DNA from 2 places in the Metabacillus sp. KJ11-3 genome. Region 1 is predicted to be linked to the other one. Evidence: riboswitches for the same ligand, from Rfam matches in the RefSeq annotation. Region 1 holds a riboswitch; the other holds the start of a gene.
What was found. A riboswitch is a leader RNA that binds a small molecule or an ion and turns the genes downstream of it on or off. The one in region 1 is predicted to bind cyclic di-GMP.

Region 1 (7,612 bases):
TGGGGGAAGTTGGTGGTGAGATTTGGGATCTAATAGAGGAGAAAATATCTGTGAATCAACTTGTGTCCGTATTAGTTGAACGATACGATGTAGAATTTGAAGAATGTAAAAGCCAGGTAATCTCTTTCCTAGAGGTTTTATTAGAAGAGGAACTCGTTCAAATCTCTTAGTCATTGGGAGATATTTATTTGGAAGGGGTATGAGATTGTGAGAAGAGTAGTGAGAATTATTGGATTGAGTAATAAAGAAAAGTTATTAATAATTGAAACGTTCTTTTACCTTGCTTGGGCTTTTCTCCTCAAAAAAAAGATTTCCATAAAATAGCCCCATCTTTAGGCAAAAGGATTTCTGAAACTTCACGTGAATTAGATGATAAAAATACTGAATTATTCATCCAAATCTCAAAATGCATATCAAGCGTTAGTAAACATACTCCTTGGGAGAGTAAATGCCTCGTTCAGGCTATAGCAGGTATGAAAATGCTTGAACGAAGAGGTATTGAAAGTACCTTGTATTTAGGAACTGCAAGAAACGATGAAGGTAAGATGATCGCTCATGCCTGGCTTCGTAGTGGAAGGGTTATTTTAACTGGTTCTGAAGGAATGGAAAAATTCACAATTGTTTATTCGTTTGCAAAGGTAATGAACAAAAACAAAATGTTGAGCAGATGATTTAGGTAAATAAAGTTGAAAATTATCTCTCAAACCTAGTTTATCTTCTCTAAACTTAGTACATAGTTAAGTTACTTTTTTTGGGAGAAAGAGTATAAGTTAGATGGAGGTGTATCTTAAGGAGGGTTTTTATGAGGGTCATTTTATATTTTGTAAAAGATATGCATTCAACCGCTGGAAGAAAGTTATATTTTAATTTTAATTCAAACATTGTCTTAAGCTTAACGGAAAGTATTGGAATATTTATGGTTATCCCACTAATTAGTTTAACTGGTCTTATTAGTACAAACCAAAATGATCCACCAATAATTGTTTGGGTAACAAATCAATTACAACAATTCCCTTTTCAACTTAGTTTATCTATAAGTTTAACTATATTTATTCTTTATATAACTTTACACAGTGTTTTTCAGAGGAAAACACTAATTAATATTACTAAAATCCAACAATCATATATAAGAAAACTTAGAGAGCAAGTTTATACACAACTTCTTGATTCAAATTGGGAGTTTTTCCTAAAAAAAAGAAGATCAGATATTATTAACCTTTTGACTTTAGAAACTACCCGAGTCTTAAGCGGTATAAATGTAATACAACAACTTCTGTCTACTTTGATTTTTTCTTTTATACAAATTATTATAGCGTTATGGCTTTCACCTTCATTAACCATTACTATATTGGGGTTTGGTGCAATACTTGCATTCTTTTCACGAGGTTTTGTCAAAAAGTCCAATAAAATTGGACAGGAAACGACCAAAATATCTGAAGAGTATTATGCTACGATCACAAATCATTTTAATGGGATTAAAGAGATTAAAAGTAATTCCTTAGAAAACACTCATAGTAAGTGGTTTCGAGATTTATGTTTGAGAATTGAAAAAATTGGTATTGAATATACTAGTTTAAATACTCTTACGCAGGTTATCTATAAAGTCGTCTCTGGGTGTTTAATTGCTATCTTTCTTTATTTCTCAATAGTGCTGTTTAAAGCAACTCCAACTGATTTTACGCTTATATTAATCATTTTTTCAAGGTTATGGCCTAAAATCTCTAGTATACAATCAAGTCTCCAGAGCATTAGTACATTGTTGCCGTCATTTAGGTTATTGTATGACTGGTTAAATGACTCTAAGAGTTCGCAGGAAATTAAAACAGTACATAATGAAAGTATAAATCCCAAAGTAATAAATGCTGGTATCGAGTGTCAACATGTAACTTTTCGTTATCAACATGAATCTTTAGGATATACCCTAGATAATATAACAATGGAAATTCCTGCTAACCGTATGACAGCAATTGTCGGTCATTCGGGCTCAGGAAAGAGTACTTTAATAGATTTGATTATGGGACTTATTAAACCCGAAAAAGGTGAGGTCTTGGTTGATGGGTTACCACTTACAAAAAATAACTTACTAACATTTAGAAAATCTATTGGATATGTTCCACAAGATCCTTATCTTTTTAATGGAAGCATTAGAGACAATTTACTTATAGTCAAAGAGAATGCAAGTGAAGATGAATTATGGGGAGCACTAGAATTTGCAGCAGTAGATTTTGTGAAAAAGTTACCAAACGGACTTGATACCTTGATTGGAGACAGAGGGATAAGGCTTTCTGGTGGAGAACGTCAAAGAATTGTATTAGCACGTGCGATATTACGTCAACCATCTGTTCTAATTTTAGATGAAGCGACAAGCGCTTTGGATACCGAAAATGAAGCGAAAGTTCAAGAAGCAATTGAACGCCTAAAAGGAAAAATGACAATTATTGTTATTGCACATCGATTATCAACGATTCGTAATGCTGACCAAGTAATAGTGTTGGAGGAAGGTAGAATTCTTCAAAAAGGTGATTTTCATGAACTTGCAAAGGATAAGGAAAATGTTTTTGGAAAGTTGTTAGGAAAACAACTAGAAGTAATCGGATAGATTCACAAGATCTTAATAAACTCTAAAATCATGAATTATAATATTAAAATAGTTTTTTAGGACTAATTATTATTCAATTGAAAGGGCTAAATCCAGGGTAATGAGTAAGATAATACGAAAGGTGGTTTTACAAATGATTGGAGCTGCAAAGCATGTAGTAAAAGAATATAAGTCATCTAAGAATCCAATTATAAAGTTTTGTATAACAACCCTGTCTTTTGGTTGGAATGCAGCCAAAAACATAAAAAGATTTTTTGGCGATACCGAATTTCGTTCCATTCTTCTATTGCAGGTATTAGATTCTAAAAATGTGCATCAAACAACACCTCTAACGTGTATGGATCGATATCCTAAAATTTTTTCAGCATGTAGAGACTATTTTGGCAACCAAAAAGACTTAAAGATACTTTCTTTTGGATGCTCAACCGGTGAAGAAGTTTTAACTCTACGTAGTTATTTTCCAAATGCTCACATTGTAGGAGCAGATATTAACAAGCGTAGTATTGCAATATGTAGAAAGCTTCCAGTAGATGATAAGATTACGTTTGTACATTCCAGTTATAGTGAAATTCAAAAACATGGACCATTTGATGCTGTTTTTTGTATGGCAGTTTTGCAGAGAAAGCCACATTACATTGCAGCAAAAGGCATCAGTTCTATTAAAAAGATTTATCCATTTGAAAAGTTTGAAAAGCAGGTTATTGAACTAAATGGGTTAATAAAAGAAAAAGGATTATTGACAGTGCATTACACTCAATATTCTTTTAGGGATACATCGGTAGCATTTAAGTATAATGGATTGGGTAATTATACCCAGGGTGATTATGTATCACCAGTTTTTGATAAAAATAGTCAATTAGTAAAAAATCCATTACCACAAAATAGTATTTTTATTAGAACACAGAAATAGCTGTTTTTTAGTATATTAGTAAATATTTCGGTGCACTATTCCTCCCTAAAGTTTATATGAACGCAGTGAATTGTTTCCTCAGAAAGATCTATGGCAATATAAAATTACGAATAAATATATGAGTGCTGGTTTAGGAAGTAGTCATGCAATTATATTTTTTGCCTTTCAATTTTTGAACACCGAGATAATCGTTTTAAATTAGAAAAGGGAATAGACTTTTTGAGTAATAGAGAGAAGAAGATAATATGTAATGTTCTTTATATAAAGACAAAGGAGATAACTTTGTGATAAGAATTTGCTATTATTTATCAGGGCTTAATTTTGTAGACGGTATTCTCACGTACATCGGTCTCAAACTAAATCTTATTGAGGAAGCCAATGTATTAATGAGAATAATTTATGAAGCAGAACCAGTTTTTTTATAATAATTAAAACTTTTTTATCAATTCTGCTTGTTACACTTTGCTACTATCAAAAAATCCCTGATAATGTTGGAATAAAAACAATCTCATTTATAGGAGCTTCTATTTATACTTTTTTGATGTTCTTACATGCTTATTGGATAATTACTTCGTTTAATAACATTATCTAAGAAGAGTGTATGTAGAGTGGCTTTTAAAATCAATTGTTCGTTATAACGAATATATATTCGAATTAGATAGGAGAGTTACCAATGTACAAAAAACTTTGTAATCGCTGTTATCATTTCTCTTATAGCAGTTGCCGAGTTGGGGATTGGTTATGTCCAACATGTAGTCACGACTTAACCAATATGAAAGCAATTGTTGCTAGTAATGGAAATAAAATATCCCAATTCAATAACTATCAAAAGCTAAACGATTCCATATTAAGCCCCAAATCAACGATCTCTTACAAAGTTTAAAGATAATTTGAAAATGGATAACAGGAAATTATTATTCGCGCCATTTGATCTCTTAGAAATCCACTGTAACTATGTTATATTTCCGCGAAATAAAGATGATAGGATAAACTGTGAAATTATACACAAAACAAAAAGCACAACCAGCAGCCATCAAAGCTGCCGATCATGCTTTATTTATCATTTTCATTCTGTAATCTCCACTTATTAAATTCCAAAAACTCTTTAAACTGTTCCTTTGATACACCTGATTTCATTGCATCCTGTACCAGTTTTGTCCATTCTAAATCGAGCTCTTCTGGATCGGTTGCGTTTTGTTCATTTAGAAGAGTGTTTACTGATACACCAAGAACAGATGAGACCTTTTCTAAAAATTGCACAGAAGGATTTGACTGGAGATTTCGCTCAATCGAACTTAGGTAGGATTTTGCGACTCCTGCTCGTTCTGCTAGTTCAGACAGTGATAGATTTTTTTGTGTGCGATATTTTTTTATTCTCGGACCAATCACGTCAAGTCACCTTCCTTAATGAAGCCATTATAACATATAAAGAAGGGTTTGTTTTATATGCAGAACACAAAAACAAAAAAATTTACAATCACTTAATACTATTATGATGATTTTAAAACGGCATTTGACTTTTTGGATAAGAACTCTTTTATCTCCTCTACACTGATTCCTAGTTCAAGTGCTTCTAGTATGAGCTCAACCCATTCTTGATCTAGCTGCCCATCGTGTGTGATTCCTTCAATTATTCTCATTATTCTTTTCCTCCTAAAATACTAATCTGTATTTCAGGCAGCCCAGCCGTCTTAGTTGTCAACCTGAAGACCCGTGACTTTGCGTCCCTACTTTTCAATAGGTTTGCCTTTGTACTGATTAAGTTGGCATCAATTGTTAATAGTATATTTCTAAGGTCCTTCATTTATGTATAACTATTTAACTATTGACAATGTCTATTATAAAAAAGAACTGTTATCATTGTCTGCAGAACTTTGTCGACGAAATAAATTTTTTTCATTTATCTGTAATTTTTACAATGAATTTACAAATGTAAGAGTGAAGGATAGTTTTTATAGGTTTTTCCTAGGTGGGATTTACAAAAAATTAATAAAGTTAAGAAATGATAAAAATTAATTTTGTCGAACGAAAATTCTTTTTTCATCATTTGGGTTTCTCCTAAGTAACTTGTATCATTACTTAGGAGTTTAAAATTCCTCCGGGAGTCAAATAAAAGATGCCGCCATTTTGAATGGAAATATGAATTTGTGGTTCATACAATTCTTGTAATGCTTGTTTTTCAACTTCGTAGCATTCGGGTTTTTCTTCAAGATCTTCGTAAAAATGATTTAATAGTTCTAAATCTTTGTTCCATCTTTCCCGTGCTTTGTCTGCCCAGGTATGATCATGATTGTGAATATCTTGTAAAATGAATTGTTCAATCCGTTTTAACCCGCTTTGCGGCTTTATGAGTGGTGTCATGGTAAAGCAAAGGTCTGGAATTTTTGGTGTTAAGTCCAAATTTTCTAGTTTTTCTTGGAAGTTTTCGACTAGCACTCCACTTACTAAGTGTAACCCGATGGAATAGAGTTGATCTTTCTTCATATCACATTGATAGGAAACCATAATATTGACTCCGATCCAGGGGTGGAGGGGAACATTTCCTCCATGTGGTTTGACGTACTCAAAAAGTCTGATATAGCTTCCTAACTCTTTTGTTGATTGAAAAATTTGGTGAAGGCGAGGGGCTCCAAAATGCATAACCTCACCTTTCAGGTCTTTTGGTGCACGATTCTGGTCTGTGATGAGCGTAAGCTTCATTGGGTTTGGGACCCCGTTTGTTTTTTCAAGGTAATGCCAGTAAAAAGGTCTGTTCATTAACAGCTTATCCATTTCAATTGTAAGTTGTACGGTTATATATCCTTCTTTGTTTTCAAGAACTTCACAGGAGTTGGATGTGAAAAAACTTTCTAAAAAGTGATGAATTTGCTCTTGCTGCATACTTTAGCCGCCTTTCTACTTATCTCCGCTTGCTGCTTTACGTTGTTCTTGTGAAGCTTGTGCATAATCAAGAATAGATGTTAAATTCTCCATTTTAATTTTCATTTCTCTGTCATTTTTTGAATGATACATAATGTCTTGTATATGTTCTTCAAAGTTTTTTATTTCTAATCGAGTGAGAATTTCATCAAGGTCACCAATGACTTTTTCAAATAAATGTATTTTGTCATATAAAAGAGTTAATATATGTTCTTCAACCGTGTTTTTGGTTGCCATATTGTATATGTTAACGTCTTGTTCTTGTCCTAAACGGTGAATACGGCCAATTCGTTGTTCTAATCGCATTGGGTTCCATGGTAAATCATAATTGATAATATTATGACAAAATTGAAGGTTGATTCCTTCACCACCGGCTTCTGTTGCAATTAGTACCTGAACACGATTTTTAAAGAGTTCCTTCATCCAATCTTTTTTTCCTCTTTTAAAGCCGCCACGAAAAGGAACAGACGTAATGCCGTGCTGCTGAAGAAACCACTGTAAATAAAATTGTGTTGCACGATATTCGGTGAAAATAATGACTTTATCATCCAGTTGCTTAATCAACTCTACTACCTTTAATGCTTTCGAGTTTTGAGTAACACCGTCAATGGCCATCATAATATCTTTGATCACTTCATTAGCGAGGGCTGGTTCCTCTTCATCGGGCCGATCAAGCATTTTTTTTAACGTCATATAGACAGCTTCGCGGCTACTGCAAGGCTTCCCGCTGTAGGGTCATGATAGAGAAGGTATTTGCAGCATATTGTGAAGATGACTTTAGAGCAGTGATTGTGTCATATAGATGTTGTTCCGTTTCAGAAAATTCAATCGGTACTGTTTCAACATTACGCTTTGGCCAATCAATACCTGTGTCACCGCGTCGATTTCGGATCATAACCTTATTAATGAGCTCACGTAATTGCTCATGGTCTTCGATTGAACGCTCCTTCGCAGAAAAAACATCTGAAAAATAGGCTTCGTTCCCTAGATGACCCGGCTTTAATAAAGATACTAAGTTGAAAATTTCTTCTACTCTATTCTGAACAGGTGTTGCTGTTAATAGTAAACAATATTTCTTCTTTAAATTTTGAACAAATTCATAGTTTTTTGTTTTATTATTTTTTAGCTTGTGTGCCTCATCAATAATGACTAAATCATAGTTCTGGTTATAGACAATGTCTCGG
Region 2 (7,612 bases), 1.3 Mb from region 1:
CTCAGTTAATTGAAGTTGCAGAAAAAGAAGCGAATCCAGAAGCAGCAGCTATGCTGAAAAAGTATTCTGATAAAATCGCTGAAATAAGAGATACACCAACTGGTGCAACAACAGCAAAGGGATTGTCTAACCCACGTACAACAGCTGAAGACCCAACAGCACCAAGTGTACGTAACAGTGAAACAGAACTAGGTAACCTAATTACTGACGGTATGTTGGCAAAAGCAAAACAATTTAAACCAAACACAGTGATTGCGATGCAAAATGGTGGGGGGATCCGTGCGGCAATTGATGCAGGAGAAATTACGTATGGTGATGTACTAACTGTTTTACCATTTGGAAATACTCTAGCGACAATGAATCTAACTGGAGCAGAAATTTTAGAGGCTCTTGAGCACAGCGTAAGTCAAACACCAAAAGAAAGCGGTGGATTCTTGCACGTATCAGGCATGAAGTTCACATATGACAGCAAGAAGCCTGCAGGTGAGCGAATCGTTTCAGTAGAAGTAGAAGAAACTGAAGGTCAATACACTGCACTTAATCCGGCAAAAGAGTATTCTATCGCAACAAATGCCTTCACAGCAAAAGGTGGGGATGGCTATTCAATCTTTGCTAAGGCATACGCAGAAGGTCGTGTAACAGACTTAGGTTTGTCTGATTGGGAGAATTTAAGAGATTATGTTGCCGGGCTTGTGAAAGTTGAGCCGATCATAGAAGGACGTATTAAGGATATAGCAGAGTAAATTAGTGGTGTCTATCACTGCTCGAAGATCATCAAAGCAAGCCTGAGTTCTCCAAGAGGAGGGGCTTGTTTTTTTGTAGTGCCACCAAACGGATGACTTGGGCTCCGTCCGAACTTTATATTTAGATAAAAAAACAGGCAACGAGAGTTACCTGTTTTCGCGGTTGTTTATTTTTGATAAAAGAGGTTATTTTGATCAAACAACATCACGTTAATAGAATATGTTAAATCCTGATTAAGTGAAAATTTTTCACTTGTACGTGTCGTTTTTCCATTTGCCTCAGTTGCTTCTATCGAAATTTGATATTCTCCTTTTGATAGGAAGGTAGCTTGATGTTGATCACCATGCACGTTAAATTTAGAAACCGTTTCATTCGTTAGAGAATTGGTTACTGTTACTGTCGCGTTGACGATTGTTTCACCAACTATTCGTATTGACGTGTTATTAGATGTAATAGCTTCACTATATATTCCTGGAGGAAGTTGATTGACGATGTTTATGTTCTTACTTAAATACTCTCTTGGAATTGATCTGTAAAAGTACCACCTTTCAAGCAAATACAAGTCCTCTTGAGGAAAGCGATCTTCAGAGAATTTTAACCAGTTGTCAACATCTCGTTCTGGAATACCTGAGGCATAAAATAACAGAACTCTACTTATTAAGTTAAAACTGCTTATTCGATCAAAGTGATAATTAGGGGCATCCTCAGGTGTGTTCCATGGGTGATTTATGGGATATTCATGGAATAACCAGTTTCCTAATTCAATTGTACTTTCTATCCAGGATGGATTTCCCCATATCTGTGCCAGTTGATAGAGCATATTACCTGTATAACCGCCGTAGTTTGTATCCTCTACAAGTGGCAATTGCTGCCTTAGTGGAAGAGAGCCATTTTCCTTTTGTAAGGAAAGCACAGCATTCACTTCATTAAAGACAATGTCTTTTAACAGGGGATTTTTATAAAATATTGATTCAGGTTCCCAATATAAATTCGAAAACAATGTAGCTACCTGGATATTTTGGTTAGGGTTGATTTCAACAGAACCGACTTTTCCTTCATCAGAGATGCCATAAGGATATATACTGTATCCATTATTGCTCTGACGCGGTACTCTTGACATCCAAAGAGCTGCCTGTTTATCGATAAATTCGATGATCTCAGGAAGTTCTGTGTATTTATAGGCCTCATAAAGGCCGTTAAGATCCCGGGCAAACGGATCTCGGTACCACCAGCCGGTTTGTTGGTACTCTGGTGATTGAAGCTGTCCATTTTTAAGATAGTAGGTTTTCAGGAGAGAGATGTTGTCTTTCACCATTTCTTTATATTGTGAATCACCTGTTAGATGGTAGAGGAAACCTAAGTGCTTTGGGAGATATCCTGGATATTTGGTATCCGATTGTAATGTCCACGCATCCTTCATTACGATTTCCTTTTTACTGTCCTCACTTAATGCATTCCATTTTAGTTTTAGCTCTGCTAATCGAGGGAATGTATGTTCAGGGTTATTAGGATCTAATGTATTCGTTGCTTCATGATAGAGATAGCTTAGATAATATCTTTTACCTTCTAGAGTAGCGGGAATTTCTTCAGGTAGCTGTTGGTAGTTTCCGGATGATTTAATTTCCTTGCCCCGATTTACTAATCGATCGAGGGCAGCAAAATCACTTGTGAATGTTTTGGTTGTTGTTTGAATATCGGTTTCAATTGAAGAGAGCAATCTAAGCTGTGAAACTTCAAAAATTGTTCTTTCCTTAGCAACTTTAGCTGGTCTAATATAGGTATTATTTAGGTTGGTCCGATTTCGTGAACCCGATACTTGTCCGATTTTTTGTTCTGTTATTTTAATTTGTTTTGTAAAGTTATCATATAAAATGTTAAGTTGTTTCAAATTTGATGTTGAAATATTGTCATTATACTCAGCGATTCGTTCGGTAAGCAGTTTTCCCTGTACAAGGGCTTCGTTTTCTCTTAAATATTGGTTTACAGTCTTAGGTAAACCTTGATAACCACCGATATTTTTAATTTCCTCAGCACGTTTTATTAATCTACCTAACTTGGCCGTATCGTTTTCTGCTTTCTCTAATTGTTTTTGATTAATTGAACGTTCAATAGAGTGCAGAAGACGTACTTGAGATACCTCATAAATTGTTCTCTCTACAGCAATCTTTGCAGGACGAACATATTTATTATTCAAGTGAGTTCGATTAGAAGATCCGGATACTTGACCTATTTTCAACTCAGTTGCTTTCAACTGCGTGGTAAATTGATTATAAAGATTATTTAATTTATGAAGGTCTCCGCTAGTGATTACCTTATTGTAAGTTTGAAGCTCTTGATGTAACTTTTGTCCCTCCCGTTCGGCAGCAGAATACCCTCTTGGCATTTCAGCATTTGCTTTTTGAGTTAAAGAAATAATAATGATTAAAGCTGTTACAGTGATGAAATTTCTAAGCTGTTTCAACAAAGTACTTCCTTTCGTTCAGAGTATTATCACTATATCCTACCAATTGTTTTAGTAGAGATTCAACTTGTAGAAGATGGAATAGGATTGATGTCTGTCATTAACCGAAGAAAAAACTCTATAGAGAAAATACTCTACAGAGCTTTTTGTGGTTATTAACGATCAAATTGTACATCATCATTTACTTTAACAAAATATCCATTACCTACATCATATCGTCCATTGCTGTAGCCATAAACTCGAACAGGTTCTTTCGGATCAAAATATTTAAAGAATGAACCATCAGGCTTATAAACTTTCATATCATATCTTTTACTCCAGACATGACCCGTATAAAATAAATTTACTTTTGTTTTCTTCACATAGTAGCCTCCGCCAACATCGTAGCGGTCATTTAGGACTTTATAAATGCGAAGTCCTTCATTTTGTCTTAGCTTGCGGGACTTAGCTCCAGTCGGGCTGTATAAATATTGTTCTTTACTGCGAATTAATACTCGTCCGATGTGTTTATTTGGTGGCGGTGTGACAGTTAGTTGGTATTTACCTGTATTTTTAGTGTATGAACTAGCATTATACACTCTTAAATAATAAATGCCTGTTTCCAATTCAATCGAGTTTTTATACTTACCTGGAGTAATAGAGCTTCCATCAACATAGTTATCAAAAAGTGAAACATTATTATTATTTAGTAATTCAATATAAACTCTAGAATCGACATAGGTGGATAAATCAATTCCTACTTTACCAGGTACACTTACGTTAAGTTTATACACATCGACTTTATCATTCCATGTAAGAAAACCTGTTTTTGTTTTATTATATGCGATTGATTCAGCTTCGATAATTCCATTATTTGGTTCTGATTCGGTACTACCAGCTGAAGTGAAGCTTGTTTTAAATTTATAAGTTCCAGTATGACGAGTATATGAACTAGCATTGTATATCTTTACAAAATATGTGCCTTTATTCAGGTCTTCTGAATGGATAAATTTTGCTGGATTTATTGAGCTTCCATCCATGTAATAGTTAAATATTTCTTCATTATTGTTATCAATAAGTGAAATATATGCTCTAGTATCCACATAAGAAGACAGATCAAAGGTAACTTGACCAGAATTAGGGACAGTAATCTTGTAGAAATCAACTTTATTATTCCATGATAAGAATCCATTAATAGACTGGTTAAAAGCTAGGGTTTGTGCTTCGACTGTTCCGTTGTTTGGTTCAATCTCATTCATTCCTGCCGATTTAAAGCCTGTCTTGATTTTGTATGATCCTACGTGCTTTGTATATGAACTAGCATTATAGACTTCTACGTAGTATAAGCCAGGTTCTACATCTTCCCAATGGGAATACTTCCCAGGAGTAGAAGAGCTCCCGTCAATATAATGGTCAAATATTTCGTTGTTTTGTGAATCATATAATCTAATATATGCTCTTGAATCAACATAAGAAATCATGTCAAAAGAAATTCGCCCAGCTTCTTTGACATTCATTGTATACGTGTTTTTCTTGGTTTGTTCGGTTAACGTTCCGGTTGTTTCTACATTAAAAGGCAGATTAGCCTCTGCCGCTTCAGCTTGCATACCAAATTGTATAAAGCTAATAAAAAATAAAATAGATAGAAGTGCTAAACTTTTTAATAATTTGATTTTCAAAAATAAGTACCTCCTGTATTCTATGATGTAAAGAAAAAGTTAATCTTGTTAAGACCTTATCGATCCCCCTTTTATAGATAAAAAAACACTATGACAGAATTTAGCCATAGTGCATCCTTTCTATGGTAACCTGACGATCGTAGCAGATATTTCTACCTTAGACTCACGGCTTTGCGTCCCTAGTTTTCAATAGGTTTGCCTTTTGCATAGTATTTTGTTGGAAGTTGCATGAGACTATTATACTACTTTACTGGAAAAATAAAATAATATTTGGAAAATAATTTGAAAATGGATGAAAAATAGGTAAAAAGACTTTGTGTTTTGTTGTAAATACATATTACAAAGTGCTGGTTTTTTAGTAGAATGTATTAAGGAAGATTTTACTAAAATAAAAAACTAGGAGCATTATTGATGAAGAATAAGTTAATCAGTCTCGCTACATATCTTTCAATCTTGTTCATTGCACTTTGCTGTTTTACACCATCAAACGTATCGGCAGCAGCAACTTATCAACAAGTAGAGAAGCAAGTAAACGAGGCAGTAAAAGAAGCGGAAAGTCTTGAGCCGTATTACCTTATTAAGTCTTCAAAGGGTATTGGTGTTTCTTCAACATTCTCAAAGCAATATAATCAAACAAAAGCATCGATCGATAAGGCTCAACAATCGATTAACTCTTTGAGTGATTCAAGAAAAAGTAACTTACAAGAAAGACTTAATAAGGCAAAGGAATTACGTCTTCGTGCTGCGTATTTTATTGACAGCGCGAAACATGGTGCTATTCTCCGCCAGTATTTAACAGAGTTTGAGGCAGCAATTAAGAAAGGCAGCATTAGTCAGGTCGATAGCTTGTATGACAGGTATTCAACTAAGATCAGAAAAGTAGAAGAGACAATTGGTAAGGTTTATGGTCCTGCTACTCGCAGAGTATTATTGGATTACTACATAACTCCTTCCAAGATCGCAAAAGAACGTGTCATTTATGAGGTTTCACATTATCGATTACTAAATACAATTAATTCACAAATTCAAAAAAAACAGTTGACAGAAGCAAATACGAATTTTGGTGTTTTAAGCAGACTGAAAAAACGTGCCATTGAGATTAAACAAACTGGTGGTTATGCTAGTTTACCGAGTTCAATTAATCAAACGTTGGTTAAAATGGAAACAACCTACAAAAAAAATTATGATACAGCAAAAGGCTCGGGAGGCACTAGTACTTCTCCGATTCAAGCTGTTGTAACAGCCAGTTCTTTAAATGTTCGTTCAGAACCGACGGTGAATTCAGATATTGTAGGTAAACTGAATAATGGTGACGTTATAACGGTTTATGAAATTGTGGGAGATTGGGCAAAAACTAAGATCAATAATAAAGATTGTTATGTTCACAAAAATTATTTGATTCTAGGATCGACAGAACAAGGTGGTAGTTCTTTATTAGCAGGGAAAGTCATTGCAATTGACCCCGGTCACGGTGGTAAAGATTCAGGTGCGATAGGTTTTGGTCTGAAAGAAAAGGATATTGTACTTGATGTTGGATTAAAGGTTCAAACATTGCTTGAAGCCGAAGGTGCGAAGGTTATCATGACAAGAAATAATGATACATTTTTGGAACTGCAAGAACGAGCAACACTAGCAAATAATGCTAAGGCGGATATATTCATAAGCTTGCATGTTAATGCAGCAACTAGCGGATCAGCCAGTGGTACAGAAACGTATTGGAATGATAAGTACCAAAGTGCCAATAGTGAAAGGTTAGCTGAGAAAATCCAAAAGAGACTAATTGAAAAGCTTGGAACGAAAAACCGTGGAGTGAAAGATGCTGGATTCTACGTTATTAAATATACGACGATGCCGAGCGTACTAGCTGAGCTTGGTTTTATCTCGAATGAAGCTGAAGCGGCAAAGTTAAAGACAAGCCAATTCCGAGATAATGCAGCAGAAGCTATATTACTTGGAGTTTTGGATTATTATAAGTAGATAGATGGAGTGCATGTCACTAAAAGAGCCCAGCATAATAGCTGGGTTTTTTTAATGTTATAAAGCTTTTTCTAAAAGACGGAAGATAGAATAATTTAATTGTAATAGGTAATTTGGACTCATACCAAGTAGGTATTTAGTTTTATTGGTAATATTTTCTTTTTTGGAACAAATGATATGTTGAGATAATAAATTACCTATAAAAAAGTTCTTTAAATAGATATTTCCCAATGAATTAAGTATATTAAAATATTGATATAAAATTTTCATAAAAATTCCGAAGTTTACATTTTGTGTAATTTGTACTAGAATATTTTTGCTATTAAATAAATTGGAAGAGGTAGAGAATCTTGAAAAATAATAAGAAAAAGAAGCGTATAGTACAAACGACATCCTTAATGATGGCTGCTAGTGCCGTAGTTGCGGTAACACCTGCTCAGGCTGCTTCACAAGCAAATGTGGAGGAAGCAGTTAATAGTGCATTTAAATTAGCGAATTCTCTAAAATCTCTCTATGTTATATCTCAAGATAATGATTTTGCTTTGTCTAAAGAAAATATGACAAAATACAATCAAGCAAAAGAATCAATTCAAAAGGCCCAATCTATTCTTTCGTCATCTCAGGTATCTAATAAAAATAAGTTAGAAGCAAAGTTAAAGTCAGCTGAAGAAATTAGATTACGTGTTGCTAGAGTTATAGACTTAACAAAATTAAGAGGTAGTTTAGAAGAATTACAAGCAGAATTAAAGAAAGATATTGAAAAACAAATGAT

Region 2: another riboswitch for cyclic di-GMP. It lies ahead of AC0L8O_RS24705 (hypothetical protein); the one in region 1 lies ahead of AC0L8O_RS05985 (anti-repressor SinI family protein).

What each region holds. Positions count from the first base shown of each region.
Region 1 covers NZ_CM147865.1:1,151,724-1,159,335, forward strand. Annotated here, with positions in the region: gene AC0L8O_RS05950 (lasso peptide biosynthesis PqqD family chaperone) at 1-170, shown strand, start outside; partial or broken gene AC0L8O_RS05955 (lasso peptide biosynthesis B2 protein) at 205-671, shown strand; gene AC0L8O_RS05960 (ABC transporter ATP-binding protein) at 803-2,599, shown strand; gene AC0L8O_RS05965 (class I SAM-dependent methyltransferase) at 2,733-3,509, shown strand; gene AC0L8O_RS05970 (DUF5658 family protein) at 3,794-3,934, shown strand; gene AC0L8O_RS05975 (hypothetical protein) at 4,183-4,392, shown strand; gene AC0L8O_RS05980 (helix-turn-helix domain-containing protein) at 4,563-4,898, opposite strand; gene AC0L8O_RS05985 (anti-repressor SinI family protein) at 5,000-5,149, opposite strand; cyclic di-GMP riboswitch class I at 5,183-5,267, opposite strand; gene AC0L8O_RS05990 (YqhG family protein) at 5,589-6,389, opposite strand; partial or broken gene AC0L8O_RS05995 (DEAD/DEAH box helicase) at 6,405-7,612, opposite strand, start outside.
Region 2 covers NZ_CM147865.1:4,999,349-5,006,960, forward strand. Annotated here, with positions in the region: gene AC0L8O_RS24695 (5'-nucleotidase C-terminal domain-containing protein) at 1-743, shown strand, start outside; gene AC0L8O_RS24700 (hypothetical protein) at 911-3,205, opposite strand; gene AC0L8O_RS24705 (hypothetical protein) at 3,361-4,863, opposite strand; cyclic di-GMP riboswitch class I at 4,985-5,073, opposite strand; gene AC0L8O_RS24710 (N-acetylmuramoyl-L-alanine amidase) at 5,275-6,840, shown strand; gene AC0L8O_RS24715 (hypothetical protein) at 7,191-7,612, shown strand, end outside.